Regions from separate parts of the Neobacillus sp. NPDC097160 genome, predicted to be linked through region 2. Evidence: riboswitches for the same ligand, from Rfam matches in the RefSeq annotation. Region 2 holds a riboswitch; each other region holds the start of a gene.
The links. Region 2 has a riboswitch for cobalamin ahead of ACIQXV_RS11965 (ABC transporter substrate-binding protein). Riboswitches for the same ligand answer to the same signal wherever they lie in the genome.

Region 1: linked by a shared signal. The riboswitch ahead of ACIQXV_RS01235 (ribonucleoside-diphosphate reductase subunit alpha) and the one ahead of ACIQXV_RS11965 (ABC transporter substrate-binding protein) in region 2 are both predicted to bind cobalamin.
Region 3: linked by a shared signal. The riboswitch ahead of ACIQXV_RS09940 (ABC transporter substrate-binding protein) and the one ahead of ACIQXV_RS11965 (ABC transporter substrate-binding protein) in region 2 are both predicted to bind cobalamin.

The regions. Positions count from the first base shown of each region.
Region 1 is NZ_JBIWDU010000001.1:287,991-298,532, forward strand. Features, by position in the region: gene ACIQXV_RS01235 (ribonucleoside-diphosphate reductase subunit alpha) at 1-2,150, opposite strand, end outside; cobalamin riboswitch at 2,323-2,523, opposite strand; gene ACIQXV_RS01240 (ATP-binding protein) at 2,785-4,050, shown strand; gene ACIQXV_RS01245 (SMP-30/gluconolactonase/LRE family protein) at 4,278-5,249, opposite strand; gene guaD (guanine deaminase) at 5,983-7,347, opposite strand; gene ACIQXV_RS01255 (sigma-54 interaction domain-containing protein) at 7,497-9,158, shown strand; gene ACIQXV_RS01260 (DUF917 domain-containing protein) at 9,386-10,492, shown strand; gene ACIQXV_RS01265 (hydantoinase/oxoprolinase N-terminal domain-containing protein) at 10,476-10,542, shown strand, end outside.
Region 2 is NZ_JBIWDU010000007.1:135,196-145,737, forward strand. Features, by position in the region: gene ACIQXV_RS11955 (cell wall hydrolase) at 1-423, shown strand, start outside; gene ACIQXV_RS11960 (ABC transporter substrate-binding protein) at 491-1,414, opposite strand; gene ACIQXV_RS11965 (ABC transporter substrate-binding protein) at 1,537-2,541, opposite strand; cobalamin riboswitch at 2,696-2,892, opposite strand; gene purU (formyltetrahydrofolate deformylase) at 3,183-4,082, opposite strand; gene ACIQXV_RS11975 (hypothetical protein) at 4,334-4,522, shown strand; gene ACIQXV_RS11980 (hypothetical protein) at 4,710-5,003, opposite strand; gene ACIQXV_RS11985 ((Fe-S)-binding protein) at 5,443-6,783, opposite strand; gene ACIQXV_RS11990 (FAD-binding oxidoreductase) at 6,784-8,190, opposite strand; gene ACIQXV_RS11995 (ornithine cyclodeaminase family protein) at 8,503-9,513, opposite strand; gene ACIQXV_RS12000 (5-oxoprolinase subunit C family protein) at 9,541-10,506, opposite strand; gene pxpB (5-oxoprolinase subunit PxpB) at 10,485-10,542, opposite strand, start outside.
Region 3 is NZ_JBIWDU010000006.1:25,310-35,851, forward strand. Features, by position in the region: gene meaB (methylmalonyl Co-A mutase-associated GTPase MeaB) at 1-893, shown strand, start outside; gene ACIQXV_RS09920 (acyl-CoA mutase large subunit family protein) at 918-2,627, shown strand; gene ACIQXV_RS09925 (cobalamin B12-binding domain-containing protein) at 2,667-3,059, shown strand; gene ACIQXV_RS09930 (phenylacetate--CoA ligase family protein) at 3,174-4,568, shown strand; gene fabG (3-oxoacyl-ACP reductase FabG) at 4,652-5,389, shown strand; cobalamin riboswitch at 5,501-5,692, shown strand; gene ACIQXV_RS09940 (ABC transporter substrate-binding protein) at 5,868-6,833, shown strand; gene ACIQXV_RS09945 (FecCD family ABC transporter permease) at 6,799-7,857, shown strand; gene ACIQXV_RS09950 (adenosylcobinamide amidohydrolase) at 7,864-9,330, shown strand; gene cbiB (adenosylcobinamide-phosphate synthase CbiB) at 9,327-10,292, shown strand; gene ACIQXV_RS09960 (bifunctional adenosylcobinamide kinase/adenosylcobinamide-phosphate guanylyltransferase) at 10,267-10,542, shown strand, end outside.

The sequences.
Region 1 (10,542 bases), on a different contig from region 2:
AGGTTGAAGCTAATCCCTTGGTCGATGTGACGCTGGCGGGCTGCGTTTTGTTTAATGCTCCATACTTGATCTAGTTCATGTCTTGCCCGGCGGTAATAGGTATATGTTCGATGATTCAAGTCCGGGGCAGTTACCTTGAATTTAAAATTTTTCTTCTCCTCGGCATACTCAACCGAATAGATCGGATCAATCCCATCTGTGGAGCCGCCGATTTTCGCCGTTGAGGAGTTTGGTGCAACGGCCATTAGCCAGCCGTTACGGATTCCATTTTCCGCAATCTCCGTTGCTAAATCGAGCCACCGATTAGAACGATAATTTTTTCGCGAAAAATACGCCCCTGTTTGCCACTCAGATCCTTGAAACTCCCGATACGTCCCTTTTTCGATGGCCAGCTCCTTGGAAGTCCGAATCGTATAGTAAGCAATGTCCTCATACAGGTGATCGGCCAATTCGACTGCGGCCCCTGACTCCCAGTGAATGCTTCTAAGGGCAAGCAGATGGTGCCAGCCGAACGTTCCAAGTCCAATGGCCCTGAATTTTTGATTGGTAATCTGAGCCTGTCCAACCGAAATGGTATTTAAGTCAATCACGTTATCCAACATTCTTACTTGAATGCAAATCAATCGCTCTAGCACCCCAGCCGGCACCGCTTTTGCGAGATTAATAGAAGACAAGTTACAAACCACGAAATCACCGGGCTTCCGAACGATGACGATGTTCCCATCTTCATCCTGGTATTCGTTGACAATCGTTGTCGCTGACATATTTTGCGCGATTTCCGTGCATAAGTTGCTGCAATAAATCGAGGTGCGCCCCGCTCCAATAAGATGCTTATTGGGATTTTGCCGGTTCACTTCATCCCGATAGAACATATACGGGGTCCCCGTTTCCAACTGGGACACCATAATCCGCGCCATGATATCCATCGCCCGGTACGATTTCCGCGGCAGCAACGGATGGGCCGCGGCTTCCTCGTATTTTTCAGAAAAAAAGTGCCTGTCGGTTTCATCATAAAAATCCTCGAGTCCAAGTGGGGTCCCGTTTTCATCTCTCCAGCCCATATATTGCTTCACTTGATGGGGGCAAAAGGTATGCCACTCACCGATACTTCTTCCTTTCTCGTCTGTTTCTTGAAGTTTTTTCATAAAAAGATCGGGTATAGCCACCCCGGTAAAAATATCATGGGCTTTGCGGCGTTCATCGCCATTATTTGTTTTCAAAACGAGAAAGCCGTTCATGATATCTTTATGGAACACATCTAAGTACACGGCAATGGCGCCTTGCCGCTGCCCTAACTGGTCGACGCTGACGGCAGTACCATTGACGAGCTTAATCCACGGCACAATCCCCGAAGAGTTCCCTTTGAATTTTTTAATATCGGAGCCAAGGGCGCGGACTTTTCCATAATAGAGTCCAATACCGCCGCCATCTTTACTCAACCTGGCGATATCCCAATTATTTAAATAAATGCCGTCGAGGGAATCGTCAACGGTATCAATAAAACACGAGGAGAGCTGGCCAAAGCTTTTTCCAGCATTCGCTAATGTCGGTGTCGCAACGGTCATGTAGAGATGACTTAATGCCCAATAGGCTTCTTTCACAAGCTGTAGGCGTTTCGAGGGATGCTCATTCTGCATGATCGTCATCGCGATGATCATAAAGCGCTCTTGCGGCAGTTCATATACATTTCGCTCATGATCTTGCGCCAGATAGCGGTCTGCCAGTAAAAATAACCCGATGTATGTAAAAAGGGTATCTCGCTCCGGGTCGATCTCTTTAGCTAATTCATCGATTTCGTTTTTCGAATAGCTGTTTAGTAGATTGTTCGAATAAATGCCGATTTCCGTTAATTGGTTGATTAGCTGGAAAAAATCACCGTACGTTGCTTGGCGGTCATATCCCCGGTTCTTTGCCGCTTCCTGATATAATTCATTCAAATATAATCGGGCGGCGACAAAGGTCCAATCGGGCTGATCCATCGCAATCTGATTGACGGCATAGAGCAGCGCTTGCCGGTTGGCCGCTGCCCCTGTTGCAGCCAATTCTCTGATTTGCTTTTCCAGCATCGTTGTATCCAACTGATATTTCTCCGCCGCTTGTTTGATAGAAGTTACTAGCAGATGAAATTCATCTTTTATTTTTGTAGTCATGGTTTCATTCCTCCTGGAAAAACAATAGTGTTTTGTGTCACAATCAACCCCCGAAACGACAAAAAATCCGCTCGGGATCTCCGAGTGGATGAAACGGATCACTACACAAAAGGAAAAAGTAGATTTCCTGCCTTTTGCTGCCACCGTTCATCTTCTCAATCCCCGAAGAAGTGAAACTACTTAAGAAAGACAGGTCTCCTGACTTATGCTTCATTCTACTCCTGAGCCCTTCCCATATCAGCGTCTATTTTCATAAACTTTCTCATACAGTGGTTTGCTCATTTCGTCAGCAATTACAGTTGCGGGGGCAGCTCCGGATTCACACCGGATTCCCTATTAAGCCGCTAGCGGCATCTTTACCTAAGGTAAATACAATATATAGTTGTATTTTCTAAAAACATAACAATATGTAGTTAAGAAACTAAAATCAATCATAGTATAAATAGTTTCGTATTTCAAGTATTTTCGGAAAGGGAAACAAAATCTAGGCCATTGCGCCCTTTTTAAAAAAATTTACACGATTCATAAAAATTAATATAATAATAGTATAAATTACCTGTAATGTTCCCTCTGTAATGGTTTTGGTAAAAAATAAATAGTTTTTGTCTTGATTATGAAGGTAAGGAGATTTTCAATGAATATTGGTGTTGAAGTGGGTTTATATCAAGTAGTGATTGTCCTCTTACCTATTTTTGTTTACCATTTATTTTTTAATGAAAAGGAATTCGAGCGTAGAAAGCCCTTTTCAAAACTGACCATTATTTTAATTCTCATCCTCATTCTAACGATGTCATTTCCTGTAAAATTTTCCGAGGAGTATGTGTATGATTTTAGAATTGTGCCCTTTATTATCGCCTTTGTGTATGGCGGGACTATTCCAGGTTTATTCACAGCGGTGGTTCTGTTAGGGTACCGGTTTATCATTGGCGGGGATGGCTTTTATGTCGTTCTAGTCAATTACTCACTCACTTGTGCAGTTTTCATTTTAATGCGCAATCAATATGAATCATTTAAAAAGAAAAATAAGCTGATGTTTGTTAGTTTTGTGTTTTGGGTTAACACGATTATCGTGATCCTCACGCTATTTACAAAAAATCAAATAGAGCAAATTCCTTTTATGGTGGTGTTTTATTTCATCACTTGGATTTGCTTAGTGATGGTTGTATTTGTCATGGAAAATGTCAATCAGCAAATGGAAATGCGTGAAAAATTGCAAAAGGATGAACGTCTTAATGTGATTAGTCAGCTTGCCGCTTCAGTTGCCCATGAAGTCAGAAATCCGTTAACATCTGTTCGCGGCTTTTTACAGTTAATGGATGATGACGATAATTTAAAAAGTGCCCAGAGGCATTATATTGAGATTGCTTTAGCAGAACTTGACCATGCGCAATCGATTATTAATGATTATCTTTCCTTGGCAAAACCGAATACGGAAGGTTTGACAATTGTCAATGTTTCGGACGAGGTTAAAAAGACAGTCGCACTCATGACCTCTTATTCAAATATCCAAAACATTTCCATTCACATGAATATTCAAGATTCCCTTTATATGAAAGGTAATAAAAGTGAAATGAAGCAGGTTTTAGTCAATATTATGAAAAATGGCATTGAAGCGATGAGGACTGGTGGCGATCTCCATGTTCAGGCGATGGAGAAGGATGACGAAATCATGATTAACATCATTGATAGCGGCAAGGGAATGACAAAAGACCAGCTTGCCAAATTAGGGACGCCTTTTTATACGACAAAGGAAAAAGGAACAGGTGTGGGTCTAACAATCTCGTTTCAACTTATTCAAGCAATGAAAGGGACGATATCGGTAGAAAGCCATGTCGGACAGGGGACTACTTTTATGATTCGATTTCCGCGCTGGTCACACCCCGATGCGGTCGAAGAATGAGGTAAAAAAACCACGTTGTACTGTGGTTTTTCTTTTTTTAAGAGACGCTTTCGCCCCCAGGTTGGTATAGAAGATTCATTATTACATGTCCGGTACTGGAAACACATTCGAAAGGCATCCTTTTTGGTACGTACTACATTACCATGGCTAAATATAAATCAAAAAAGAGGCTGTCCTAATGACAGCCCAAGAAAAACCGAGAGATTTATAGAGGATCATATGATGATCTACTGTAATCCGAAAGGCTGCAATCCTTCCTTTTTCACCTTAATACGCCAAACCACGTTTTTAGATGACTCGGTTACATATAGGTAGCCATCATGAAAAGCCAGGTTAGTGGTAAAGGTACCTGCATCTTCAGGTAAGCGGATAGTGCCATATTTAAATCCGCTGGCATCAAGAACGGCAATTTCTCCCGCTTGAAAATGGGCAAGATATAGATTGCCTTCGCTATCAACTGCAAGTCCATCTGGGCCGATTCCACCCTCAAATTGCCCGAAAACAAACGCTACTTCACGTGAATCTTTGGCATTTTTAGATGGAACAGAGATAATTCGATTTGTGGCAAAATCAGAGATATAGACACGCTGCCCGTCTCCCGAGATGGCGATCCCATTTGGGTAGGCAATATTTTCTTGAAAAAGCTGGGGCTCGGAACTTCCCGGCGGCAGATAGAAGACACGCCCGATTGGCTTTGTTGCGCTAGACCCCATCGGCTCGGTAAAATAAAGTCCGCCGGATTCATCGAATACCAGGTCATTCAGGCCGTTTAACGGCTTACCGTTGTAGGAATTTACAATCAAGGTGCGTTCTCCTGTAGTGGTGTTGTATGCATAAAGTTCGCCTGTAACATCCGTGATAAAGAGGCGTCCATCTTTATGAAACATTGCGCCAACGGGAAGTTTATTGGTATTTTTATCAACGATTTTAACCTGATCGTTTTCGACCTTCATGATTTCCCCGGTAGCCGGACTGACCATCCATATTTGGCCATTTCGATCAAAATTAATCCCCTCGATGAAGCCGCTGCCAGTAGTGACTTTTTCCCATTTGGCATTAGGATGGACAATTTCCGAAATTGAATGTCTATCCTTCGTGGGGACAGGTTTTGTTTCGTATAATGCTTTTGCACCGACTACAGTAACAGCCACAAGGGAAAGAACAATGAACAAGGTAACTGCGAAACCCTTTTTTCTCATTTTTTGAATCCTCCTTTTTAGATAATTGAGTATAAAAATCAATCTTAGATGATTAAACAATGATACCTGAAAGCGTATGCAGCTTTACTGTAGCATTGTCCTAAGAACAGAAACAACGCTAAATAGTATCTGAATTTTTATTTAATTCAGATAAATATTCCTACTATTGGGGAAATAAATAATCTGTTAAACTATAGGATTAGTCTATTGGCGGTTAATATGTTATTGCGGGTTCCAATCAAGACTATTGGAACCCGGAATTAGATTTAGAGGATCAAAAAGGGTTCCAATCGAGGCTATAGGAACCCGAAAATAGATTCAGAGAGCCGAAAAGGGCTCCAATTCAGTGAAAAAGGCACTTCTAAGTAGGTACGGTGTTTAGGAAATAAACTATATCAGCGAATTCGACCGATTTATCAGCGAATAATCAAATATATCAGCGAATCCGACCGATTTATCAGCGAATATTCAATTATATCAGCGAATCAATGCCAGGGCCGGTTTGATAGCACTAAATCATCCACTAGAAACGTTATTTTTACCGGAATTCGCAATTTCTGTCTTCTTACAAGAAATTTATTTGCGAAACTAACGAGTTTATTTGCGAAACTCCCCGATTTATTTGCGAAACGACCGAGTTTATTTGCGAAACCCCCGCTTTATTTGCGAAACCTAAAACTAGCTATCTTCAAAACAAAAAAGAGGCTGCCCGGAGACAGCCTTCAAATAACAATTACCGTGAATGAACTTTTTCGCCTTGCACCCAGACTTCACAAATGTTTTCCGGCCGCGCCAAGTACATGATTTTTTGAAAAATATCATGTAAATCCTCATTTGCATCATAGAGAGGCAATTTGGCCGTTTCGAACGTCGTATCAATGATTTGAACATCCCAAGCATAGTTTTGGACTAAACGTCCGATTGGCAGGCTGACACTTTCGCCACCGCCGGCAGTAGCGAGATAGAACGCTTCATTAATAGTGATGCGGGAATTTGGCACACCGCGATCTCCAGCAGGAAGGGCAGTATTCACACCATCCTCCAACATCCTCGATGACATCACCGCTTGCCTCACGTTGTCAAACAAACTCGGTGAAAAACCGCCGGAAATGTCAGACCCTAACCCAATCTCTACACCTTTAGCAAGCAGACGGGCAATGGGAATAACACTATTAGCAAAATAAGCATTGGAAATCGGACAATGGCATACAGCAGTACCCGTTTCCGTAAATAAGTCCGCATCCTGATCACCTAAGAAATTGCAATGCGCCATGACCGACTTTTCACGTAATAGACCAAAATCATGTAAGGCAAACGCATCATTTTTCCGAAAACGCTCCCGGACGTACCCATGCTCCCAATCACTTTCGCTGCAGTGTGATTGCACATATGTATCATACTTTGCCGCTAATTCTCCTAAACCTTTTAACGCCTCGTCGGTACAGCTGGGAATAAAGCGCGGAGTCACAACTGGGTAAACGCCCTGTTTCGTCCGCTTAGCTAATTCTTTGACTGCTAAAATAAATTCCTCGGTATCCGCTATGGCCGTTTGTGCATCAGCGTCGCGATAATAGTCGGGCGTTTGTTCAGGGTTATCCATCACCACTTTCCCCACTAATCCGCGCTGCCCTTTTCCGGCACAAATCTCGGCAAGCACTAAACTGGCTTCCTTATGAACCGTGGCAAAATAAAGCGCCGTCGTTGTTCCGTTTGCGAGCAGGGTGCTTACGACATCTTGGTAGACATTTTTCGCAAAAGCTACATCCGCAAATTTAGACTCAATTGGGAAGGTATACGTGTTTAACCAATCATAGAGCGGGATGTCTAATGCCGTTCCAGCTTGCGCCCATTGCGGTGCATGCACATGCAAATCGATGAAACCAGGCAAGAAGTACTGGCCTTCAGCTAACCGATGAAAGGTTTCATCACCACTATAGGCATCCAATAAAGGTTGGTAGTCGGCATCTTCCGGGGCAACGACTTTTTCAATCATGCCTTCTGCATTAATACAGAAAAGATAGTCCTTTAAAATTTGTACATCTTTTGGTGAATTGCTTGAAAAAGCAGTTCCAAGAAAAATATTTGTGTATTGTTTCATGTAAGCCACCTTCATTAAAAAAATTTTTTTTGCAATTATAGGGGATTCAAAATGGGGATGCAAAAAAACGTTCTCTGCTTCCACTTTGCATTATCAATTTGCCAGTGTTTATAATTTATTAACTATACAATCCAAAAGGAGGGAAGACAATGTCCTTCACTAAAAAATATGAATCCTATTTAAATCATGAAGTATTCAATGATACCCCGGGAATGGTCGAAATCAAAGCAAGAAAGGAACTGCTTGAAGCGCCGGATGTGGATCAGCAGCAGATAAGAGAGATTTTTCAAACGGGCATGAAATCAGTGCCTATAGACCGAGGTTCTACTCCAACACTGTACTTTCCGATAAAAATCAGATTAAAAGTGGAGGCAGTTTTGCTGTTATCTCCAAAAAATAACATGGAAGAGGAGTTTGCAAGCAAGCTTGATTATTTGGAAAAACTGGCTGACCTCGGCTGCAAGTGGGCAGAGGAGAGTGCTGAAAAAGAGCAAGTAAATAAAGACTATAATCTCGCAAGAATGAAAGTAAAAAGAGTATTTTCAACCCTTACCCAGCCATTGTGTCTTGTTAGCTCAACCGGGGTGATTCAGGAAATCAATGACCTGCTTGCTTCAATGGCAGGAAAAAGAAGAACGATCTTACTTGGAGAGAGGATTTCACAGCTGCTTACACCCTCCAGTTGGGAAAGGATTCAAGGGGCAACACGAAAAGTAGAAATGCAGCTGAGGCTTCACGATCATCGAGAGGGCGATATTTTAGCTACGGTTCAACCAATTACATATGAGAGGGAGATTGAATCTTACCTTATTATTGTCAAAAAGTTAAAAACACCTAAGAGTGAGACGAAACATCGAAAGTTGCATACGTTTGCGGAAATAAAGGGTATTAGTGAACCACTCCAGCAAGCAATCCATGCAGCGAAGCGGGTGGCCAAGGGAGATGCCACCATCATGCTGCGGGGGGAAAGCGGAACAGGGAAGGAATTGTTTGCGCAATCGATCCATAGTGAAAGTGAACGGAAGGAGAAACCGTTTGTCACGATCAATTGTGCGGCGATTCCGAAGGATTTGCTTGAAAGTGAGTTGTTTGGCTATGAAAAGGGTGCCTTTACTGGTGCGGAAAAGGATAAACCCGGGCGCTTTGAAATAGCCAACAAGGGAACGATTTTTTTAGATGAAATCGGGGATATGCCCCTTTATTTACAAGCGAAAATCCTTCGCGTTATTCAAGAAAAAACCATTGAACGAATTGGTTCGAATAAAAGTATTGACATCGATGTGCGGATCATTACGGCAACGCATCAAAACTTGGAAAGTCTCGTAAAGGAAGAGAAGTTTCGCGAAGATTTGTATTATCGCATCAGTGTGATTCCGATTTTTATTCCGCCGCTTCGGGAGCGGAAGGAAGATTTGCCGATTTTAATCGAACATTACGTGCGGGAATTCTCAAAGGCGATGAAGCTTCCTCCAAAACGATTATCAGAAGAGGCGCTGCATAAGCTCCTAGACTATCGATGGCCCGGTAATATTCGGGAGATGCAAAACGTCGTCCGCCATTTTGTCGAGTTAGAAATTGGCGAGACAGTTACACTGAAAAGCTTGCCATTACTAGTTTTTGATAAAGATGAGGAATTTACGTTAAAGCGGGTTGCTGAAGCCCCAAAATCCTCTTCTAAACTAGAGAAAAGTGAAATTATCCATTTATTAGACCGTTATGGTTGGCATACAGAGGGAAAGAAAAAAGCGGCATCTGTCCTGGGAGTCAGCCTTGCTACCCTATACCGGCGAATGAAGAAGTTGCACATATAGTAAAATGAGAAAAGTTGAGAAACTGTGAGAAAATATGAGAAAAATAAATAAATGTATTATATTTTTACGTATAACAGGGATTTGTTTCTCATTTTTTCTCAACATGAGAAAGAACAAACCAAATGCAAGATTGTTCCAAAACATCAAAATAGTCTGCAAATGGACTATTTTTTTATGAATGCGAAAAGTTGGCACGGAACTTGCATATTAGAAGGATGTGGTTGTCAATGGGGTGGATTATCACAAAAAAGGATATCCCCTATATTAGTTTAGGCGCAAAATTCCTAGCTTGCGGCGGAGGTGGAGACACTAAAACAGTTGAGTACTTATTCCTTTCGATAATGGATGATTCGGATCTTATTGTGGTGAAAACAGCTGTTGAAATCGAACATGAATGGATTGTTCCAGTGGCAATGGTGGGCTCTACCGTTTTATTTAACGAAGATTTGCCTACAGGGGCGGAACCCGCACAGACGCTTAAACTGTATGAAGCAGAAACAAAAAAGAATGCGGATGCCGTGATTTCGATGGAAATCGGAGGAATCAATGCCTTAATTCCACTGCTGATTGCTTTAGACAGAAATCTTCCGGTTATTGATGGAGACGCTATGGGAAGGGCGTTTCCGAAGCTGGAAATGACGACGTTTTACAACTCCAATATTTCTGTGTTTCCTTTGGCGGCCAATTCTAATGAAGAGACGCTAATCGCAAGAAATCAGCAAGAATTTTCAGAGGTATTCGATTCGTTTATTTTCAACCGAAAAGGATTTGGCAATATCGCCTGTTTTGGAATGACGGGTTCGCAAGCGAAGTCATTCATGCTTCCAGGGACATTAAAGCTGACATGCAATATCGGAAAGGCATTAACATCAGGCTCTGTTGACGAGAAACTGGCATCGCTTCAATCGATATTTTCAAATTCTATCTATGGGGAATTACAAGTGGGTTTTGTAGGACGTATTGGAACGATCGAGCGATGGTTTGAGGATAAGATGCTCGTAGGTTCATGCCAGATTGCAGGACAGCTGTCTTTTTCAGATAAAAAAGCGGAGCTTTATTTCCAAAACGAATTCTTAAGCGTTAAGGTTACTGGCAAAGGGTCATCCGCAACCCCTGACTTAATCATCTTGCTCAACTATGAAACGGGGATGCCGGTGTCTGTGTCTGATATTCGCGAAGGGTTGTTTGTACTTGTTCTCACCATACCCGCCTCTAGTATTTTTTATACAAAGGAATTGTACAAGCTCGTCGGCCCAAAGGGCTTTGGAATTCCAAATCATTTCTACGCTTCCGGTGAGGGATTAGGAGGGCTGTCAGATGAAGATTGGTATTGATATCGGCGGGACGACAACACACGCTGTCTTGGTCACTAGTGATGGCCGGA
Region 2 (10,542 bases):
GGACAAACCGTTTATACAAATAAATCAGAAGAGCATCCTACAAAACCTGAAATAGTAATAGGGTATTCAGAATATGAAATAGATCTGCTTGCTAGATTGGTTAGAGCTGAGGCTCAAAGTGAGCCCTATCAAGGAAAAGTGGCTGTTGCCTGTGTGGTCCTAAATAGAGTGGATAGCCCGTCCTTCCCTAACACGATTAAAGAGGTTATTTATGAAAAGGGGCAATTCCAGCCGGTTCAAAATGGTCAGATCAATAAATCTGCTGATGAGGATTCTATTAAAGCTGTACACGAAGCATTAAATGAGAACCGGAGTGTTGCTGCTGGTTCGTTATATTTCTACAATCCCGCCATCGCTACCAGTCGTTGGCTCGATTCAAGGGCGACAACTCTAGTGATTGGGCGACATGTGTTCAAACAGTAATTTTTTGTATAAAAGAATAAGAAAAACCGGGCAAAAAACCGCCCGGTCCTTGGTTAGAAATTATCTATTACACCCTTGATAATTCTGTATCGAAAATGGATACAACCTTTTTCTTACATGATTCTGGAATTCCAAACAGCTGCGGATGGAAGAGGGCGGCTAGTAACTCAATTCCGTCTACCAATGTGGTACTTGGCCTTGTAAAGTAATCTGCATCTGCAAGATAGACTGCCTTGTTTTTTACTGCAGTCAATTCGCTCCACCCAGGTTTACTTGTAAGCTGATCGATTTCCTGTATCGATCGTTCCACCTGAAAACCGCAAGGCGCAATGACCAATACTTCCGGATCATATTGTTGTACTTTTTCCCAAGGAGTCACTACAGAGTAACCTGCCGGATTGGACAACATATCCACACCACCCGCCAAAGAGATTTGGTCAGGAATCCAATGCCCACAATTATAAATTGGATCTAACCATTCCATAATCATCACTCTTTTCGGTTCTACTTGGTGTTCACGAAGTTTGTCAGTAATTGCACGTACTCTCTTTTGTAAGGAAGCTAAGAAATCAAGGCCAACCTTTTCTTCTCCAAGCTCTGTTGCAATGGTTAGTGCATTCTGATATACATCACGCAGCCTTCGCGGTATTAATGGCACAACTTTTGGTTGCTTTTTAAGAGAGCCAATGGCTCTTTGAACAACAGAGGTGCTAATTTGACATACGTCACATACATCTTGTGTAAATACAAGATCAGGTTCTATCTCTGATAATAATTCCATATCCACATAATATAAACTTTTTCCCATATTAGATGATTCTGTTACAAAAGTTTCAATTTCTGCACTTGAAAGGTTACGTCCCTCGAGATGAGTACGAACAACTTTTGGTTTATCCGATGGACATTCAAACGTGACTCCATTCAGATGTCTTTCTAGTCCCATTTCATAAATCATATTGGTAGCGGCGGGTAAAAACGAGCATACCTTCATTTAGACAACCTCCTCAAGTTAAAGTCTATTATTATTTCATTACCAAAAATTTTAATCTCCAATCAATTGTTCCTACAGCAATTGATTTCTTAACCACAAATACTTACCCATGAATCGATTAGTTATTTTGAGTAGATCTCAGGATAAATGGCTTTTGCAAATTCCTCCAGTCCTTCCGCCAAACGTGGTCCTGGACGATTGACGATTTCGGAATTCACATCATAAACGCGCTTTTCCTTTACCGCAGTTACATCCTTCCAAGCAGTACGGATGTATACTTGTTCCGCTGGATTGTCGATATAATATCCATAGGTGGTGATGATCACTTCGGGGTTAAGCGGGATCACTTTCTCTTCCGTTAATTGCAACCAGCCATCCATATCACCAGCTACATTTTTGGCATGGAGCATTTCAATCATCTCATTCATAAACGTACCTTTACCTGCTGTCCAGAGAGTAGGATCGATTTCTAGCCAGACTATAGGCTGCTCTTTTTCTTGGATATGACTAACTTTCGCTACAATCTCAGCAACCTTAGTCCTCATCTGATTGATTATAGCATCCGCTTTTTCTTTTGTTCCAGTTGCTTGCGCAATCAGCCTAATCGTATCATACACTTCGGCAAATGAATCGGAAGCAGGAATCACGGCAACCGTAATACCTGCATCACGCAGCTGGTCAATCCGGCCGCCAGCCGCTCCGATCATCGTGCTATCTGCAAGGACAAGATCAGGTTTTAAGGAGAGAATCTTCTCCACATTAAACTCTTGTCCTCCAACCCTCTCTTTCCCTTCTACCTCTTTTGGATAGGTATCATAATCACTGACACCGATAATTTCATCCCCTAATCCCAGTGCAAAAGCAATCTCTGTATTGCTGGGTAGCAGCGACACGATTCGCTCCGGTTTCTTATTTATCGTTATTTCAACGTCTGTTGCATCTTTAAAAGTGAAAGGATAAGAGGTTTCTTCTGGCAAATTGTCCTTTACTGAATCATTGGCAGATTGACCTTTCTCTTGAGAAGTAGCTGCCGCCTGTTTTGCGGTATTTGTACCTCCACACGCTGTTAGTAAACCCATTGCTAAAAATAGGGCAAATAGTAATGTATAAAACTTGTTGTTCTTCATCATGATTTCTCTTTTCTCCTATTTTTGTACTAATAACATCTCAACAAAAAAAGCTCATCAATTGTAGATGAGCTAAAGCGGCATAAAGATTGTAAAAATATAGAAATAGATCATTTCTGTTATATGCCGTTTAACTTCTCACCTCCCGAAGACGTAAAACGATGGAGTATAGGTAGGTCTACTGGCTTGTGCGTCATCTTACTTTGAACCCTTCCCAGAACAGTCGCTATTCACGTAGCTGTTCCAGTGGCATGCTCATTTCATCAACACTTACAGTTGCGGGGACAGCTCTGGATTTCACCAGATTCCCTATTAAGTCGAACATCGACACCATATATTCTTCCGAATATTCAATTTTTAAATTTATTTAATAATACCTCATTTTAATAGGAGTAACAAGCAGTTTAATCTATTATTTTACTTTTTTATGGTTTTTTTGGTAATTCCATTCAGAATAATAGAAATGGTCTAATCATATTATTTCTTAATTTTTTTTGATAAAAAGGGCTAGTAAAGTGGCGCATTTCATAGTTTTATCTGTACTCATGACATGATTATTCTCCATGATTGAATTACAAAAAATTCGAACTTCACTTTATGCTAATAGTTATTGACACTAAAGATAAACCATTTCTTAACAGTTAAAATACAATCGTTTTATTATGATGAACAATAATCCTGTCTTCCAGATGCCATTTAACAGCCCGCGCTAATACGCTTCGTTCAATAGAACGACCCATTTTTTTAAGTGTATCGACATCAGAACGGTGATCGACTCGAGCAATGTCCTGTTCAATAATTGGCCCCTCATCCAGATCATTTGTTACAAAATGTGCAGTCGCCCCGATTAATTTCACCCCACGCTCATAAGCGCGTTCATACGGTCTTGCGCCAATAAAGGCAGGTAAGAAGGAATGATGGATGTTGATAATCTTTTTAGGATTAGCTGCAACAAATTTCGGTGTTAGAATTTGCATGTATCGAGCTAAGACAATCACATCAATATCGAATTCTTCAAGAAGATGTAGTTGTTTTTCTTCCACTTGGTCACGAATCTCTTTATTTGCCGGAATATAATAGAAAGGGATATTTAAGCCTTCCACCACATCCCTTGCCGCTTCATGATTACTGATGACTAAAGCAATGTCTGTCATTAAATCGCCGCTTTGCCATTCCCATAAAAGTTCTAACAGACAATGCATTTCCTTCGATAGAAATATCGCGGTTTTTTTCACTTTGTAAACAGGAGTTAACCGCCATTCCATAGAAAACTTCGATGCGATTTCTGTAAATTGTTCTGCCATTTCGTTTTCTTTCTCTTTTAAAAAAGGGCATTCAAACTCAATCCGAATAAAAAATACCCCGCCCTCCGGATTGATGGAATACTGACTGGACTCAATGATATTAGCATCAAAGGAAAATAAAAATTGGGAAATTGCTGAAACAATGCCTGGCTGGTCTGGGCAGCTGACTAATAAACGCCCACGATTTTGATTTCGCATTTTAAATTGTTCAATTTGATCTTTTATAGAGGAGTTCATTTTTTTAAATCCCTTTCCATTAATTAATGAAACCCATTATACATTAGACCAGCCTAGTTTGTTAAGAATTTTCACAAAATTAATAAATTGTAAACTGCGTGAAGAGTCTGTAAATATCAGATAAGGAATATGTCAGAAAATTATTGATACGATTACGTTGTGTTAAGATATGGAAAATCAGCTCTTTTTTCCATTGAATGCTTGTATGATATTACTGTATCAAAATTTCAAGCGATCAAGGAGGAAGACTAATGAAAGATTTTAAGAAATGGTTATTTGCTTTGATGTCTGCAATGATGGTGCTTGGAGCCGCAACTGCATGCTCTAACGCTAGTACTGATCCGAAAGATACAAATACAGAACAAACGGATGATGGTACTCAAACTGATACAGAAGATGGTTCTGAAACGAAAGATAATTCTAGTGAGTCTGGTCAATAAAAATAATTTCGAGAATGAATTTTAAAAAAACCATGATAGTGTTTAACGGGTTTCGTTAATTTTCACAAACATTAACAATGCAAAATTAAAGGACTATCAAAATGTTTGTTTGATAGTCCTTTTTTATTGATTTGGTGCTATTTTTTCAACAATTAATAAGGCCATCCAAGAAGGAAGACCCACACATTTATTTAGTGAAACTATTTTTAATGTCCATTAAATACTTTACAATGACAGCAATACCGCCAACGTAATAAAAAATGACTAGAGTCCAGTTAGTAGGATCCATTGGAGCCATAGCTGCTAGAATGTTCAATGGAAGAACGTAGTATAAAATATCCTTTAAATAATCTAATACAAAAGCTGTATCGAAAGATCCCTTCCCAAATGATTTAAATAGAGAGATAAGAAGATTAATGCTCATTAGTCCAAAAACAGCCCACATTGTATAAAGCATCCAGCCTGAAAGAGTTAAGTTCATTATGATCACCTCCTTTCTACATACTATTCTAGAAACAGTGGACAGGTGAGAATAAAGTAACATCAAAATTAAAAAAATTCTCAAGGCGTGTCATGTACTCTCAGATATGGTCTCCTGCGACTTTTTTCTCCTACTCCAAATAAAACAACTGGAGGAACAATGAGGTTGTAAATTATTTGAACGAACAACAAAAAAATTACATTAACGCCTGCTGGTGAAATTTTATACGGGATGGTAAAAAAGTAATTATCTCTAATAAACGAGACTGAAAACGAGCTTCAAGAGCAAAAGAGAATGATTCAAGGGGACTTAAAGGTGGGTTCTAGTTTAACAATTTTCGAATATATTCTTTCTAGTTCTCCTACCTTAGGCAAAATGCTTAATAAGCCATCCAATTAATCGGATGGCTTATTCTTATCAAATATCCTACCATTGACCACTATTGAATGGCACATGCATCAGCCAATAATTCAACCAGATGCAAAACTTCGGTGTCATTTGCTAAATTACTTCGTTCTACACCCAATCTCATTTGTAAAAGGCAGCCAGGGTTGGAGGATACGATTACCTTTGCTTTTGTATTAGAAACATTTTTCATTTTATGATCTACTATTTCCATAGATTCATCAAAATGGAGGAGATTGTAGATGCCGCCTGATCCGCAGCAATCACTGCTACGTTCCATCTCAACATAAGTAATGCCGGGGATTGAACGAAGAATCTCTCTAGGTTCCTTGCTAACACCTTGAACATTACGTAAATGACATGAATCTTGGTAAGTAACAATTTTATTAATCTCTTTTTTAAAAGGCAATGGACCAAGCTCACCGAGAACTTCCGAGATATCCCGGGACCTCTTAACAAAGGACCTCGCTCTCTCTAGCATTTCTGAATCATCCTTGAATAACTGATCATATTCACGAAGCATCGCACCGCAGCCGCCTGCATTATTAATAACATAAACTGCACCAGTTGACTCGAATGCCTCAATATTAGCACGGGCTAATTCTCTAGCCTCACCCATCAACCCCTGATGTGCGTGTAACGCACCGCAGCAATTTTGCTGTTTTGGTATAACTACCTCGCATCCAACATGTTGAAGCAATTCGATCGTCAACCGATTCATTCTCGACATAACCGCATCCATAATACATCCAGGAAAAAAAGCGACCGACATTTTTTTCCTGCGTTTAGCTGGATATATCTTCCCAAATTTATATCTCTTAAAGGGTGATTCAATTTGCGGGAGCGTTTTTTCAAATTGTCCCATCGACTCAGATAGTTTATTTATTACTCCAATTTTCTGAACTAGCTTATTTACCCCCGTTTTTTGATAAAACCAAAGCGCATTCCCTACCAGCCTGAGTCGCTTTTTATGAGGGAATAGATGAAGAAGGACCGCATTTTGGAACGTGTTACCCCTCTTACCTTCTGCAAGCCGTTCATCTACGCGCTGGGTTGCCATCACCTCTTTGGCTGATTCATATATTTTTCCATAAGGAACATTTACCGGGCAGGCCACTTCACAGGAACGGCAGCCAAGGCATAAATCAATCGACGATGCTAAATCCGTCCGCACATCAATTTTCCCCTCGGCTGCGACCTTAACAAGATTGATTCTACCTCTGGGCGAATGGGATTCTTTCCCCATCGTTTGAAAGGTCGGGCAAACAGGTAGACAATAACCGCATTGAATACACATATTTGCGGCTTCATACGTTTGATTATGTAACATGGAGGCATACTTTTTATCTTCTGTATGACAAAGGAGTTTTTCCATCTAAATTAATACCACCTTTGTTTGGTTAGGCTCCGGAAAAATTTTCCCTGGATTCAGGATATGGTTCGGATCCCATGCCTCTTTAATAAGTTTCATAAAGTGGATCCCTTCTTTCCCCAATTCCATCTCCATATATGGGGCCTTTAACAAGCCAATTCCATGTTCTCCTGATAATGTTCCGCCCAGTTCAACCGCCGCTTCAAAAATCTCACTGATTGCTGCTTCGGCCCTCTTCATTTCCTCGATATTACGTTTATCCGTAATGATATTCGGATGAAGGTTCCCATCACCGGCATGGCCGAAGACAACGAGATTAAGCTGAAATTTTTCACGAATGGCATGGAGCCGCTCAATCATGTTCGGGATTTGACTTCGTGGCACGGTCGCATCCTCAGAAATTTTCGTCGGACCCATTTTAGCAATCGCCGGAGAAACCATTTTTCTCGCATGCCAAATTTTATCGCGTTCCGTTTCATCTTGAGCAACGAGTATGTCCGACGCATGTTGCTTCCTGCAAATCTCGGCACATTTATTGATTTCATCTTCAATTGCCGCTTTATGCCCATCCACTTCAATGATCACAATGGCTTCGGCATCAACAGGGAGGCCACTCTTCGTGTAATTCTCCACTGCCTGGATGCAGGCATTATCCATTAATTCCATCGCACTCGGTAAAATGCCGGAGGATAAAATGTTGGTGATCGCATGCCCTGAATCAATTAATCTGTGAAAAGACGCTAACAATGTTTTTCTGGCCTGTGGCTTAGGAATGAGTCGCAAAATGGCTTCGGTCACAATGCCCAACGTACCTTCAGAGCCAACAATTAATCTTGTTAAGTCATATCCAGTGACATTTTTCACCGTTTTTCCGCCAGTTCGGATTATTTCTCCTGTAGGTGTAACGACTTCTAATCCAATCACATATTCCTTGGTCGTTCCATATTTCAACCCTTTTGGCCCGCTGGAATTCTCAAGCAGGTTGCCCCCAATGGTTGAAACATGGGAACTACTGGGATCCGGTGGATAAAATAAGCCACATTCCTCCGCTTGTTTGTGAATGTCACCTGTGATGACACTTGGCGACACAATAGCAAGTAAATTTTCCTGATCAATGATTAGTTTCTTTGGAAATTGCGACATATCCAGAACAATCCCGCCCTCAACTGGAAGCGGCCCCCCGCTTAAGGAAGTCGCGGCGCCTCTTGGATAGATGGGGATTCTGTGTTCGTTTGCCAGTTTTAAAATCGAGGAAATCTCTTCTTTGTTTTGGGGCTGGACGACAAGGTCGGGTAAATATTCCCCAAAGGAGGCGTCAAAGCTATATGAATACCGATCAGCTAATTGCGTCAAAATGCGCCGCTCGGGAATGATGGATTGAATAGACTGAATGATGGCTTTAACATCCATTTTTATCACTCCAAGTGATTTTTTGAAAAAACTGGGGGTTGTGCATGTATCACTCTACGTCGGGCATTATTATGGTGGTTCATAACGACCATATTAGACTGGAAATCCCCGAGACGGTCGTTATGGCGGGGTTCATAACGACCACAATAGACAGAAAATCCCCGAGACAGGCGTTATGACGGGGTTCATAACGACTATAATAGACTGGAAATCCCCGAGACGGGCGTTATGACGGGGTTCATAACGACCACAAAGCCTTAATATCTCAAATAACGGTCGTTATGAATACCTTAATAGACATGTTCACCAAAATTAGGCCTTTATCGTACTCAAACTCCAGGCAGGTCCCAGCTCAACACGCTGTCCAATCCCTTCCTTAAGGGCTTTTTCGTAAAAATACTTTGCAACGACAATATCGGCTGCGGCAAAACCAACAGACTTAAAAACAGTAATCTCGCTCTCGTCTTCCCTTCCCGCTGCCCGGTTGCCGATAATTTCACCTAATTCAGCATGAATCCGGTCCTCGCTAAATTTCCCTTCTTGTATCGGAATTAGTAAATCTCCTGCCTCTTTGGCTGTGGCATCCCTTGATTCAACCACTACTTTCTGAGCCTGAGAAATCACACATGTTGGCAGCTCACGCATCGATGGTTGATAGGAGCCGATAGCATTGATATGCACACCCGGAGCTACCTCTCCCGTAAAAACTGGAGTGTCTGAACTTGTGGAAGTGACAATGATATCGGCACCATCGATCGCTTCGTCTGGGTTATCAAACACAGAAGCCGTAACTGGAAAAAGTCTTTCAATATGAGCGGCAAACTCCAAAGCCTTCTGTTTACTGCGATTATTTAGTTTCACCCTCTCAATATCCCTTACCGCCAAAATTGCCTGCAATTGTCCCAGAGCCTGTTCCCCGGTTCCAATCATACTGAGAGTCTTTGAATCCGGTCGTGCCAAATACTTTGTGGCCGCACCTGATAATGCCCCGGTTCTCATCACCGTTAAATAGGAAGCTTCCAATAATGCCAACGGCTCGCCAGTTTCAATATCCATAAATAAAACAACCCCATTAATGACCTTTTTGCCTATTTTTCGATTATTTGGAAAGGTACTGACGTATTTCATTCCCAGACAACCAACTTCCTCGGCACTGGCCGGCATAAAAATGGCATTCCCACCAGATTTACTTACGGGGAGAATTGTTCGTAAGGGAGTGTTCGTTCGTGCTGCCGAATACTCCTCTAACCCTACGGCAACCGCATCGATTACCTCAGACATATTTAACAAGTTTTGCTGGTCACTACTACTAAGTATTAACATTGGGTCCTCCTATTTTAACGAATTTTTTTAACGAATTGGGATGAAATTTGCGCTCAACTCAAGCTGGGAAATTAGCCGCTCCTGAAACTTCCACTTTTCTTGTGCTTCTTCTATTTCAACCGGCTCAAAACAGATACGATCACCGGGTTTTCGCTGCGCCAAATAGGGGATATCGACTCCAATTACTACGCCTAATTTTGTGTACCCTCCGGAGGTTCCGCAATCAGCCATATGTACAATCGGCTGGCCGCTTCCCGGAACTTGAATCGTTCCGATTGTAATAAAATCAGAAATAATGTCTGCCCCCTTGATATGCTCCAATTGCGCGCCTTGTAACCTATACCCCATTCGATCAGAATCGTTTGTCACCATGTAAGGGGAATGAATAAACGTTTCTATAGACTGTTCAGTGAACTCCTGATGATGCGGCCCTAAGATGAATTGAATCGGACGTTCTCTTTCAAAATCAGGAAGATCAGTGGGCCGGATTCTTCTCCCGTGCAATTGGGAAAACTGAAACCGCGATGTTCCAATCGGGATTTCATCCCCCGCTTTAAGTGGTCTTCCATCTATCCCGCCATATTCCCCGCGAACATACGTAGACCGGCTGCCCATCACCATCGGGACCTGGACTCCACCGGCAAATGCAATATAAGATCGGGCTCCATATTGACAGCCTACAAAATGTAACTCATCACCTTTTTGGACTTTTAGTGCCTTCCACATTTGAATGGGCTGGCCATTTAGTAAAGGGGTAAGATCTGCCCCAGTTATCGCGATCACGCCGCTCGCATTAAATTGCAGCCGCGGCCCCACCAAGGTCAATTCCAGGGCAGCCTCATTCAGATCATTTCCGACGAGGATATTTGCAAGCCGAAACGAGACAGAATCCATTACACCACTGACGGATACACCGAAAATCCTGTAATGACGTCTCCCTAAGTCCTGAACAGTGGTGAGTAATCCCGGTTTTATAACTGTAACGAATTCCATTCCTGGTCCCACTTTCTTTGCCTTTTTTCGTCCCAG
Region 3 (10,542 bases), on a different contig from region 2:
GTAAATTACTTAAGGAAGTAGAAAATCAAACTCCACTAAGTACCGAAATACTTAAATCCTGCTATTCCAATGAAAGTAAAGCCCATATCGTTGGAATTACTGGCCCCCCTGGTGCCGGTAAAAGTACATTAGTCAGTAAACTTTGTAAAGCTTTTGCAGCACAAGGCTTAAAGATTGCTGTGGTTTGCGTTGATCCAACTAGTCCATTTACGAATGGTGCTCTGTTAGGTGATCGAATAAGAATGCAAGAACTTGCCAAACTTCCGGATGTTTTTATTAAAAGCCTTGCTACAAGGGGAAATCTCGGAGGTTTAGCAGCCTCAACGGCAGATATTGTCCAGGTCTTCGGCGCTTTTAAAATGGACCTCATATTAATTGAAACAGTCGGAGTAGGACAGATAGAGTTTGATGTTTTGGAAGTCTCTGACACTGTCATACTCGTAAATGTTCCGGGTTTGGGGGATTCATTGCAGACCTTGAAAGCAGGGATTATGGAGATTGCTGATGTTTTTGTCATCAACCAAGCCGATCGGCCAGGAGCTGATGAAAGTGTGAAGGATTTGAGATTGATGGTTAGAGAATCCGGAAGAAAGGATTGGGATTTACCGATTCTTAAGACCGTAGCAACTAGAGATGAAGGGATAAAAGAGTTAGTGGAACAAATTTTTAATCACAAATCCTTCTTGTTACGTTCAGGCTCATGGAAGGAGAAGCGGCAAACAAGAAATATGACAAGATTAAATCATATGATTTTACATTTGCTTACCACTAAAGTTGATGAATTGACTCAAACAGATGAATACATCAAGAGTCAGATTCAAGATGTAAGAAGTGGAAATATTGACCCTTTTACGGTTTCACATGAGATTGTCAATCAATTAGTTTCAAAATAAAAAACATTTTATTTGGAGGTAACTATGGTAAACAATACGACGAATCTAAGCCAAAAGAAACTTTTTGATCAAGAGGTCATTCAGGTAATTGAAGCGCAAAAAGAGCGCTGGCAAGGTAATACAGTAAAAGGAAAAGATGGTGAAGGGAACTATTATTCTGATTCAGGAATTCCAGTTAACCTGCTCTACACTCCCGAAGATATTAAAGATATCGATTACCTGAAAGATATTGGTTTTTCAGGAGAAGCGCCATATGTTCGCGGAGTCTACCCGAATATGTACCGCGGCAGGCTGTTTACCGTTAGGCAAATTGCCGGTTTTGGAACACCGGAGGATACGAATGAACGCTTTAAATTCTTATTAAAAAATGGTGCCACAGGGACGAGTGTTGTGTTGGATCTTCCTACAATCCGCGGCTATGATTCAGATGATCCGGAAGCTGAGGGGCACGTTGGAGCGGCAGGGGTTGCTATTGACTCAATTGAAGATATTGAGGCGTTGTATGAGGGAATTCCTATTGATGAAATTTCCAGCAATATCGTCACCCATCTCCCAAGCACAACGGTCGTGTTAATGGCTATGTTTGCGGCAATGGCAGAAAAGAAGGGAATCCCTTTAGAGAAACTTTCCGGCACCAATCAAAATGACTTCTTAATGGAAACAGCAATTGGAAGTTCGCTCGAGGTTCTACCGCCGAAAGCTTCTTTTCGATTACAATGTGATGCCATCGAGTATGCCAGTAAGAATCTTCCTAGATGGAATCCTGTAAGTTACAATGGCTACAATTTACGGGAAGCCGGAACAACCGCGGTTCAAGAAGTTGCCTGTGCCATTGCCAATGCCATTGCGACTTCAGAAGAGTTAATCAGAAGAGGGAATAAAATTGATGATTTTGCCAAACGATTATCATTTTTCTGGAATCTATTTAATGACTTCTTTGAGGAAATTGCCAAATGCCGTGCCTCTAGACTTGTGTGGCATGAAGTGATGAAGGACAGATTTAATGCGCAGCACCCTAAATCTCATCTTATGCGATTCCATGTTCAGACAGCAGGAATTACGTTGACAAAGGTTGAACCGCTCAATAATATTGCCCGATCTGCGATTCAAGGACTTGCTGCTGTATTAGGCGGTGCCCAGTCCTTACATGTTGACTCTTATGATGAAGCATATTCCGCTCCAACAGAAGAATCCGCACTTATTTCAATAAGAACGCAACAAATTATCCAAGCAGAAACGAATGTAGTAAATACCGTTGACCCGCTGGCTGGTTCCTATTTTGTTGAAAAATTAACACAAGAAATGGCCCAGCGAATTCGCGATTATATAGCTGAAATTGAATCAAGGGGCGGCTTGGTTTCGGTGGTGGAAACAGGCTGGTTGCATCGTGAAATATCTAATTTTGCCTATGAAATGCAGAAGGATATTGAGAGTGGCAAGCATAAAATTGTTGGGTTGAATTACTTCCCTACAGAACAGAGTAAAACAAAAGTAGAAGTGTTTAGGTATCCTGAATCTGCCGAGAAGCGCCAAAAAGAAAAATTAGAAAAACTCCGTCAAAAGAGAAATCAAGAAAAAGTCGAGCATGCATTAAATGTGCTGCGACAAAAATGCCATGAAGATGTTAATCTCATGCCGTATATTAAGGCAGCCGTGATCGAATATGCCACTTTAGGGGAAATTGAAGAGGTTTTTCGTGAGGAATTTGGGTTATGGCAGTTCCCATTAGCTTAGGATTCAGGTCAATCAGGAAAATAAAAGGAGGACTTCTATATGCAAGTTAAAGTTGTAATGGCGAAATTAGGTTTAGATATCCATTGGCGCGGTGCTTTGGTCGTTTCTAGAATGCTGCGGGATGAGGGGATGGAAGTGGTGTATTTAGGCAATCAATTTCCTGAACAGATTGTGGATGCAGCGATTCAAGAAGGTGCGGATGTTATTGGATTAAGTACACTCGGTGGAAATCATTTGACATTAGGGCCAAAGGTTGTCCAAATAGCCAAAGAAAAGGGTGTTGAATCCTTAGTGATCATGGGCGGGGTCATTCCTGAAGACGATATTCCATTACTGAAAGAGGCCGGCATTGCAGAAGTATTTGGCCCTGAAACTAGAATTGAAAGTATTGCCGATTTTATCCGATCCAACGTAAAGCACGGCGTTTCCTAAAGAATCGAAGGTGGTGAGAATCTTCCTCACCACCTTTGGCAGCCAAGAATTTTATTTAGCTAGAAAATTTTTAAGATACGGAAGTCAAATTAAACGTAAAGGGTGAACAATAAAATGCAAAAAACTGCTCTTTTGCAGCAATGGCCGCCAAAATATGATACTCAATATATCCCGGATGTGAATGAAAAATTTTGGTATAAAGACATAGAAACCGCTTCGAAAGAGGAACTTGATGAGTTGGTATTTTATAAATTAAAGAAAGTCATGGAGTATGCTTTTAAACATTCTGATTTCTACAAACGAAAATGGAGTAAAGTAGATTTTCATCCAGATGATATTAAGAGTTTAAAAGAATTTGACCAAGTTCCGATCACGACAAAAGCAGAGGTACGACAAGATTTACTGGAGAATCAGCCGTTTGGTTCAAATGTTTGCATTCCTTTTTCTGAAGTACATCGGATTCAAGGAACTTCAGGAACAACTGGAAAACCAACTGTCTTTTCCTTTGGCAAGGATGATTGGGAAAGGATTGCCCATCAGCACGCCCGAATTATGTGGAGTTTTGGAATGAGACCCAGTGACTTAGTGTTTATTGCCTCACCGCTTAGTCTCTATATAGGAAGCTGGGGAGCTTTAATTGGTGCTGAAAGGCTCGGGGCAAAAACCTTTCCATTTGGCGCAGGGCAGGCAGGGCAAACAGAGAAAGCAGTATCTTGGCTTAAGGAGGTAAAACCGACAGTATTTTACGGTACTCCCTCCTATGCTTTGTATCTAGCAGAAAAGGCCAAAGAATTAGGAGTTGACCCAAAAGAATTCGGTTTTAGAATATTGTTTTTTTCAGGTGAACCTGGAGCGGGAGTTCCCTCTACTAAGAAAAAAATTGAAGAGACCTTTGATGCCATCTGTATAGACTCTGGGACAATGGCAGAAGTGACGCCATGGATGAGCAATACAGAATGTGAGCATCGTAAAGGGGTTCATTTATGGCAGGATGTCGTTTATACAGAAGTAGTCGATCAACAGAGCAAAAAACTAGTTCCATACGGGGAAGAAGGAGTACCGGTATACACTCCACTGGAAAGAACCTCTCAGCCGTTAATCCGCTATTGGTCCGGAGATTTAACAACTTGGACTGATGAGCCTTGTCCTTGTGGGCGGGTCTACCCAAGACTGCCTAAAGGTATTTATGGCCGGATTGATGATATGGTCACTGTTCGGGGTGTAAATGTGTATGCAAGTTTATTGGAAAATGTAATAAGAAAAATTGACGGGCTTGGTGAAGAGTTCGTTATGATTGTTACCCGGGATAATATTATGGACGAAGTAACAATCCAATGCGAAACGTTGGGGACCAGAAGCAATCAAGATCTAAAAAAGCAAATTTCTAAGGAACTCAAACGCGAAGTCGGGGTTACATTTAATATTGACCTACTTCCAATCGGCACATTGGAAAGAACCCAATTTAAAGCGAAGCGAGTCATTGACAAACGAAACTTTAAGGAATCGTAGTACCTCCTTCATGTAAATGAATTTTTCGAAGGGTAACACAATCCATTCACTACTAATCTATTATCTATTTTCAGGAGGCCATTATGAAACTCAAAGGAAAAGTTGCTATTATAACGGGTGGAGCAAATGGGATCGGCAAAATTACGGCTAAGAAATTTTTGCAAGAAGGTGCCGCTGTTATCATCAGTGATGTGAATCCAGATGCAGGACTAACAGCAGTCAACGAGTTAGAAGAATATGGATCTATTACATTTATTCAATGTAATGTGACAGACTCAAAGCAAATTCATTTGATGGTAAATGAAACGGTCGATAAATATGGAAAAGTTGATATTTTAGTTAATAATGCTGGAATTACGATTGATGGATTGCTGACAAAAATGGACGAGGGATCATGGGAAAAGGTAATCTCTGTCAACCTAACTGGTGTGTTTAAATGTACAAAAGAAGTGGTTCCGATAATGATAGAGCAGGGAGAGGGAGTCATCCTTAATGCTTCTTCAGTAGTTGGAATTCACGGCAACATCGGTCAAACAAATTATGCTGCAACAAAGGCTGGTGTCATCGGATTAACAAAAAGTTGGGCAAAAGAATTTGGACCAAAAGGAATCCGTGTCAATGCAGTAGCACCTGGGTTTATTGTTACTGATATGACTGCTAAAGTACCACAAAAAATACTCGATTTAATGGAGGCCAAAACTCCTTTACGTAAGTTGGGTAAACCTGAAGATATTGCATCTGCGTACTTATATTTAGCCTCTGATGATGCGAGTTTTATTAATGGTACTATTCTTAGTGTTGATGGAGGTCTTGTCATCTAGAGAAACAAAAAGAATCGATTAGAGATCTAAATTTTTTAAAGGATTGCTTTTCCGCTTTAAAGCAGAAAACTATACAAATGTTAAAATTTATATAATAATAGACTTAACAAAAAATGAATAATGGAAATAGGTGCTAGTGAGTCTTTAACGACTTTTAGCTTAAAAGGGAAGTTGGTGAGAAACCAACGCGGTCCCGCCACTGTAAATGGGAGCAACCTATATTTTGTCACTGTCTAATTGGATGGGAAGACATAGGATGCGATGATCATGAGCCAGGAAACCTGCCTAATTCTTGTGCGCCAATAAACCTACGAGGATAGGGAGGTGTTGAGGCTAGTGCCCTATTACTTTTTATGAGTAATGGAAATCTAATCGTACCAACATCTTCATTAGTATGGAGATGTTTTTTTATTGCCACTAGCAGGACTTCTTTTTTGTTACTTACATTTTAACTACACAGAAAGCAGGGAGAAGAAACATGAAGAAATGGTATGCACTATTATTTGCCGTATTATTAGCAGTAGGAGTTTTAGCAGGCTGTGGGGAAAAGAAAGAGCAAGTTAAAGAGGACAATACTACTGGTGTTGAGAAAAAAGCGGAAGTTGCCTTTCCAGTTACCATTAAAGATGCATCAGGGAATGACGTCGTTTTAGAAAATAAGCCTGAAAAAATCGTCTCTTTGATCCCAAGTAATACGGAAATTGCCTACGCGTTAGGTGCTGATAAAGAAATTGTCGGTGTTTCTGATTTTGATAATTATCCTGAAGAGGTAACGAAAAAAGAGAAAATAGGCGGTATGGAAGTTAATCTTGAAAAAATAATCTCTTTACAGCCAAATTTAGTATTAGCCCATGCCTCTACTGCACATAATTCTGAAGCAGGCCTTCAGCAGTTAAAAGATGCCGGAATTGCCGTCCTCGTTGTGAATGATGCACAAAATTTTGACCAAGTGTTTGATTCTATCAGTATGATTGGTAAAGCTACTGGAGAAGCGAAGAAAGCGGACGAGCTTATTCAAGGGATGAAGGAAAAATTAGCTGAAATTAAGGAAAAGGCAAAGGACATAAAAGAAAAGAAAACCGTATTTATTGAAGTATCACCTGCGCCAGATATTTTTACAACTGGGAATAATACGTTTATGAATGAAATGTTAACCGTGATTAATGCCGAAAACCTTGCAAACGATCAAGAGGGCTGGATCCAGCTTGATCAAGAAGAGATCATTAAACGAAATCCGGATGTAATCATCACTACATATGGCGGCTATGAAGAGGCAAAACCAGCTGAGCAAGTGTTAGGCAGAAAAGGCTGGGAAAATGTCAACGCAGTAAAAAATAAGCAAGTAATCGACGTAGATTCCGATCGAGTGACACGCTCAGGTCCTAGAATCGTTGAAGGAGTAGAAGATCTTGCAAAGGCTATTTATCCAGAAGTTTTTAAATAATAAATATGTAGCTTTTCCATTAGCAGGAATTTTTCTGTTGATCTCTATGTTACTTGGTATCTCCATCGGAACTGTTTCGGTTCCGGTGGGGACGATTATTCACATTATCATGGCAAAGCTATTTGGGTTTCTTTCACTTGATTCCATTGATCCGATGTATACGAGTATTGTGTTGAATATTCGCCTGCCAAGGGTGATATTAGCGGGTCTTGTGGGAGCGTCCCTTGCAATTGCGGGGGCGGCATTTCAAGGTCTGTTAAGAAATCCGTTAGCTGATCCGTATACATTAGGGGTCTCATCCGGCGCTTCCGTCGGGGCGGTTCTGACGCTGTTCTTTCATTTATCTATCCCATTTATCGGGATATTCACATTGCCATTACTAAGTATCCTATTTTCTTTTTTGACCATTTTCCTCGTTCTTGCCTTTGCCAGGAAAATTGAACGGTCCATGAGAGTAGAAACGATTATTTTAACAGGAATTATTTTTAGCTCCTTTTTAGGCGCCTTTATTTCACTTATGATTGCACTAACAGGAGATGAGTTACGGCAAATTATTGGCTGGCTCTTGGGAAGTGTATCGATGAGAGGCTGGGAATACATAAAAATTATTTTGCCGTTTTTTGTCATTGGGTCGGCCATCCTGATGCTTAATGCAAAGGAATTAAATGCAATGTCGTTTGGGGAAGAGAGAGCACACCACCTTGGGGTCAATGTTCAAAAAAGGAAGCTCATCATTTTATCAGCCGGTTCAATTTTAACAGGAGCTGCGGTTGCCGTTTCCGGAACGATTGGATTTGTTGGGCTGGTCATTCCCCATCTTTCAAGAATCTTGTGGGGGCCAGACCACCGCTACCTTCTTCCGTTATCGATCCTGACAGGAAGTGGATTCTTAATCTTAGCCGACCTTCTGTCGCGAACGATTATTTCACCTACTGAATTACCAATTGGGGTGATAACCGCTTTAATTGGGGCGCCGGTATTTGCGGTGATCCTGCTGCAGAGAAAAAGGATGGAAAGAAGTTGATAGAAAATGCTCAGTGTTCAGCACGTTTCAGGTGGATATGGAGATGAGTCTGTATTAAAGAACATTTCGTTTGATGTAAATCAAGGGGAGTTGTTCGGGGTATTAGGGCCAAATGGCAGCGGAAAAACAACTCTGTTAAAAATGATTAGCGGGATCTTGCCGATTAAACAGGGTGAGATTTATATTAGCGGAAAAAAGCTGCAGGAATATGGCATTAAGCAGCTTGCGCAAATGGTGGCGGTTCTTTCCCAGCATTCTTCCCAAACATTCTCCTATACTGTTAAAGAAACCGTATCACTTGGAAGATATGCGCATCAAAAGGGCTGGTTTCAAACCTGGTCGGATGAGGATGAAGCGGTCGTCCAAAGGGTAATGGACCAGACCGGCATTTCCTCCTTTCAACATAAAAATATACAGGCGTTATCAGGCGGTGAAAAGCAAAGGGTATTTCTTGCCCAGGCCCTTGCCCAAGAGCCGGAAATCCTGCTATTGGATGAACCGACAAATCACTTAGACCTATCGTATCAGAAAGAATTGTTAGACCTTTTAAAGTTATGGACAATGGAAAAAGGATTAACTGTAATCTCGATCTTCCATGATTTAAATCTTGCTGGATTATACTGCGACCGCTTGCTCCTGCTCGAAAAGGGGACCATTAATATAAATCATATTCCTAACGAAGTTCTTAAAGAGGATCGAATCAGGGATGTTTATCATACAAAAATTCAAAGGCATCCCCATCCAAAGGTGGCTGCACCGCAAATGGTGTTACTGCCTGATGTAAAACAGGAAATGGAGCATATTGAAATCACTGAAGCAATGGTATGCGTTTCAAGTGAGTTTATCGAACTAGAGTCTCCAGTTCCTTTAAGAACCATGTCTTCGGGCGTGGTTGGCTCAGGGACGGGCTGGCATCAAACATTTGTCAATCGTCATGTGAGTAAGGAATATAATTGTGATGATCATCGGGCGGAGATGGCTGACTTTTTAAAAACAAAAGGCTTTGAACCGTCGGCAACAGTGGGCATGATGACAGCGGTGTATCTCGAGGATGTGTTTTACCAGCGATTCGAACAGGAGGATTTCTCGATCTTTGTGGTTGTTACCGCCGGGGTGGGAAATGCGATTGATGCGTCGAAAAGTGAGCGGCATGTCTATCAAATGACACCGGGAACGATTAATACGTGGATTTTCGTTAATGGAGAGTTAACAGAGGAAGCCTTTATTCAAAGCATTATGACCGCTACGGAAGCAAAAGTAAAGGTGATGCATGATCTTGAGGTGCTAGATGAAGTTACAGGGACCATTGCTACCGGGACTTCAACTGATAGTATTTTAATTGCAGCCACGCAAACCGGAAAGGTGTTAGAATACGCCGGAACGATTTCTCCGTTAGGACAGCTAATTAGTAAGGCTGTATATCAATGTACGACAGAGGCAGTTAAGAAATCGAAAAAAAGGAAACAAACATGATCGTTTATCACTTAATCGCCATTACGTTTGCTTATATCATTGATTTGTTTGTCGGAGATCCCCCTCATTGGCCGCATCCGGTAAGATGGATCGGGAAGATGATCTCCTCATTTGAAAAGCGTTGGAATCACGGACAGTCTAAGAGATGGAAGGGAGTTTCAATGCTCCTTTTTGTCTTACTGTTTGTTTTTTCTCTTGTGTTGATTTTCGTTTTAATAGGATACAAGATTCATCCACTTGTTGGGGTATTTGTAGAAAGTATCATCATTTCGACAACCATTGCGCAAAAAAGCTTGAAGGAAGCGGCGCTTGAAGTCTATGATCCGTTAAAATCCGGGGACTTAGTGGCAGCAAGAACAAAACTTTCCTATATTGTCGGCCGCGATACGGAACAACTTGATGAAAGTGAAATAGCAAGGGGAACGATTGAAACCGTTGCTGAAAATACAAGTGATGGCGTGACAGCACCTTTGTTCTGGGCACTTATTGGCGGGGCACCGCTAGCGATGGTTTACCGGGCAGCAAATACGTGTGACTCGATGGTTGGGCACATGAATGAAAGATATAAAGAGTTTGGCTGGGCATCTGCGAAATGGGATGATGTGATGAATTGGATTCCAAGTCGCCTGACAGGAATCATCATGCTGCTTGGAAAACGTCCGGAAAGGACCAGCTATCAAAAAGCTTGGGCGATCTTGTTCCGGGATGCGAAAAAGCATCCGAGCCCAAACAGCGGCTGGGGGGAAGCAGCGGTTGCGGCCATTTTAGGCATTCAACTTGGCGGCAGAAACTATTACAAAGGGATGATCTCTAATAGAGCAAAAATGGGGGAGCCTCTTAACCCGATACAATCGGATCACATCCTAAAGGCGAATGCAATTTTAGGGAGAACTGTTTTCTTATTTTTACTATTATTATGGCTCGGAGGGATGCTCGTTGAATTGGCCGTCACATGGTTCTAATCCGCAATATCAATCATTAATCTTCATTACTGGCGGTGTCAGAAGCGGTAAAAGCAGCCTCGCGGAAAAACTAGCAATTGAGCGGAAGCGCAATAAAGATGGACAATTATATTATATAGCTACTGGTGTTCCATCTGATTCAGAAATGCAAAAACGAATTGAAATGCACCAGAAAGATAGACAAACTGGGGAATATCAATGGAAAACGATCGAAAAGCCTATTCAAATTGGAACTCTTGCTGATTCTATT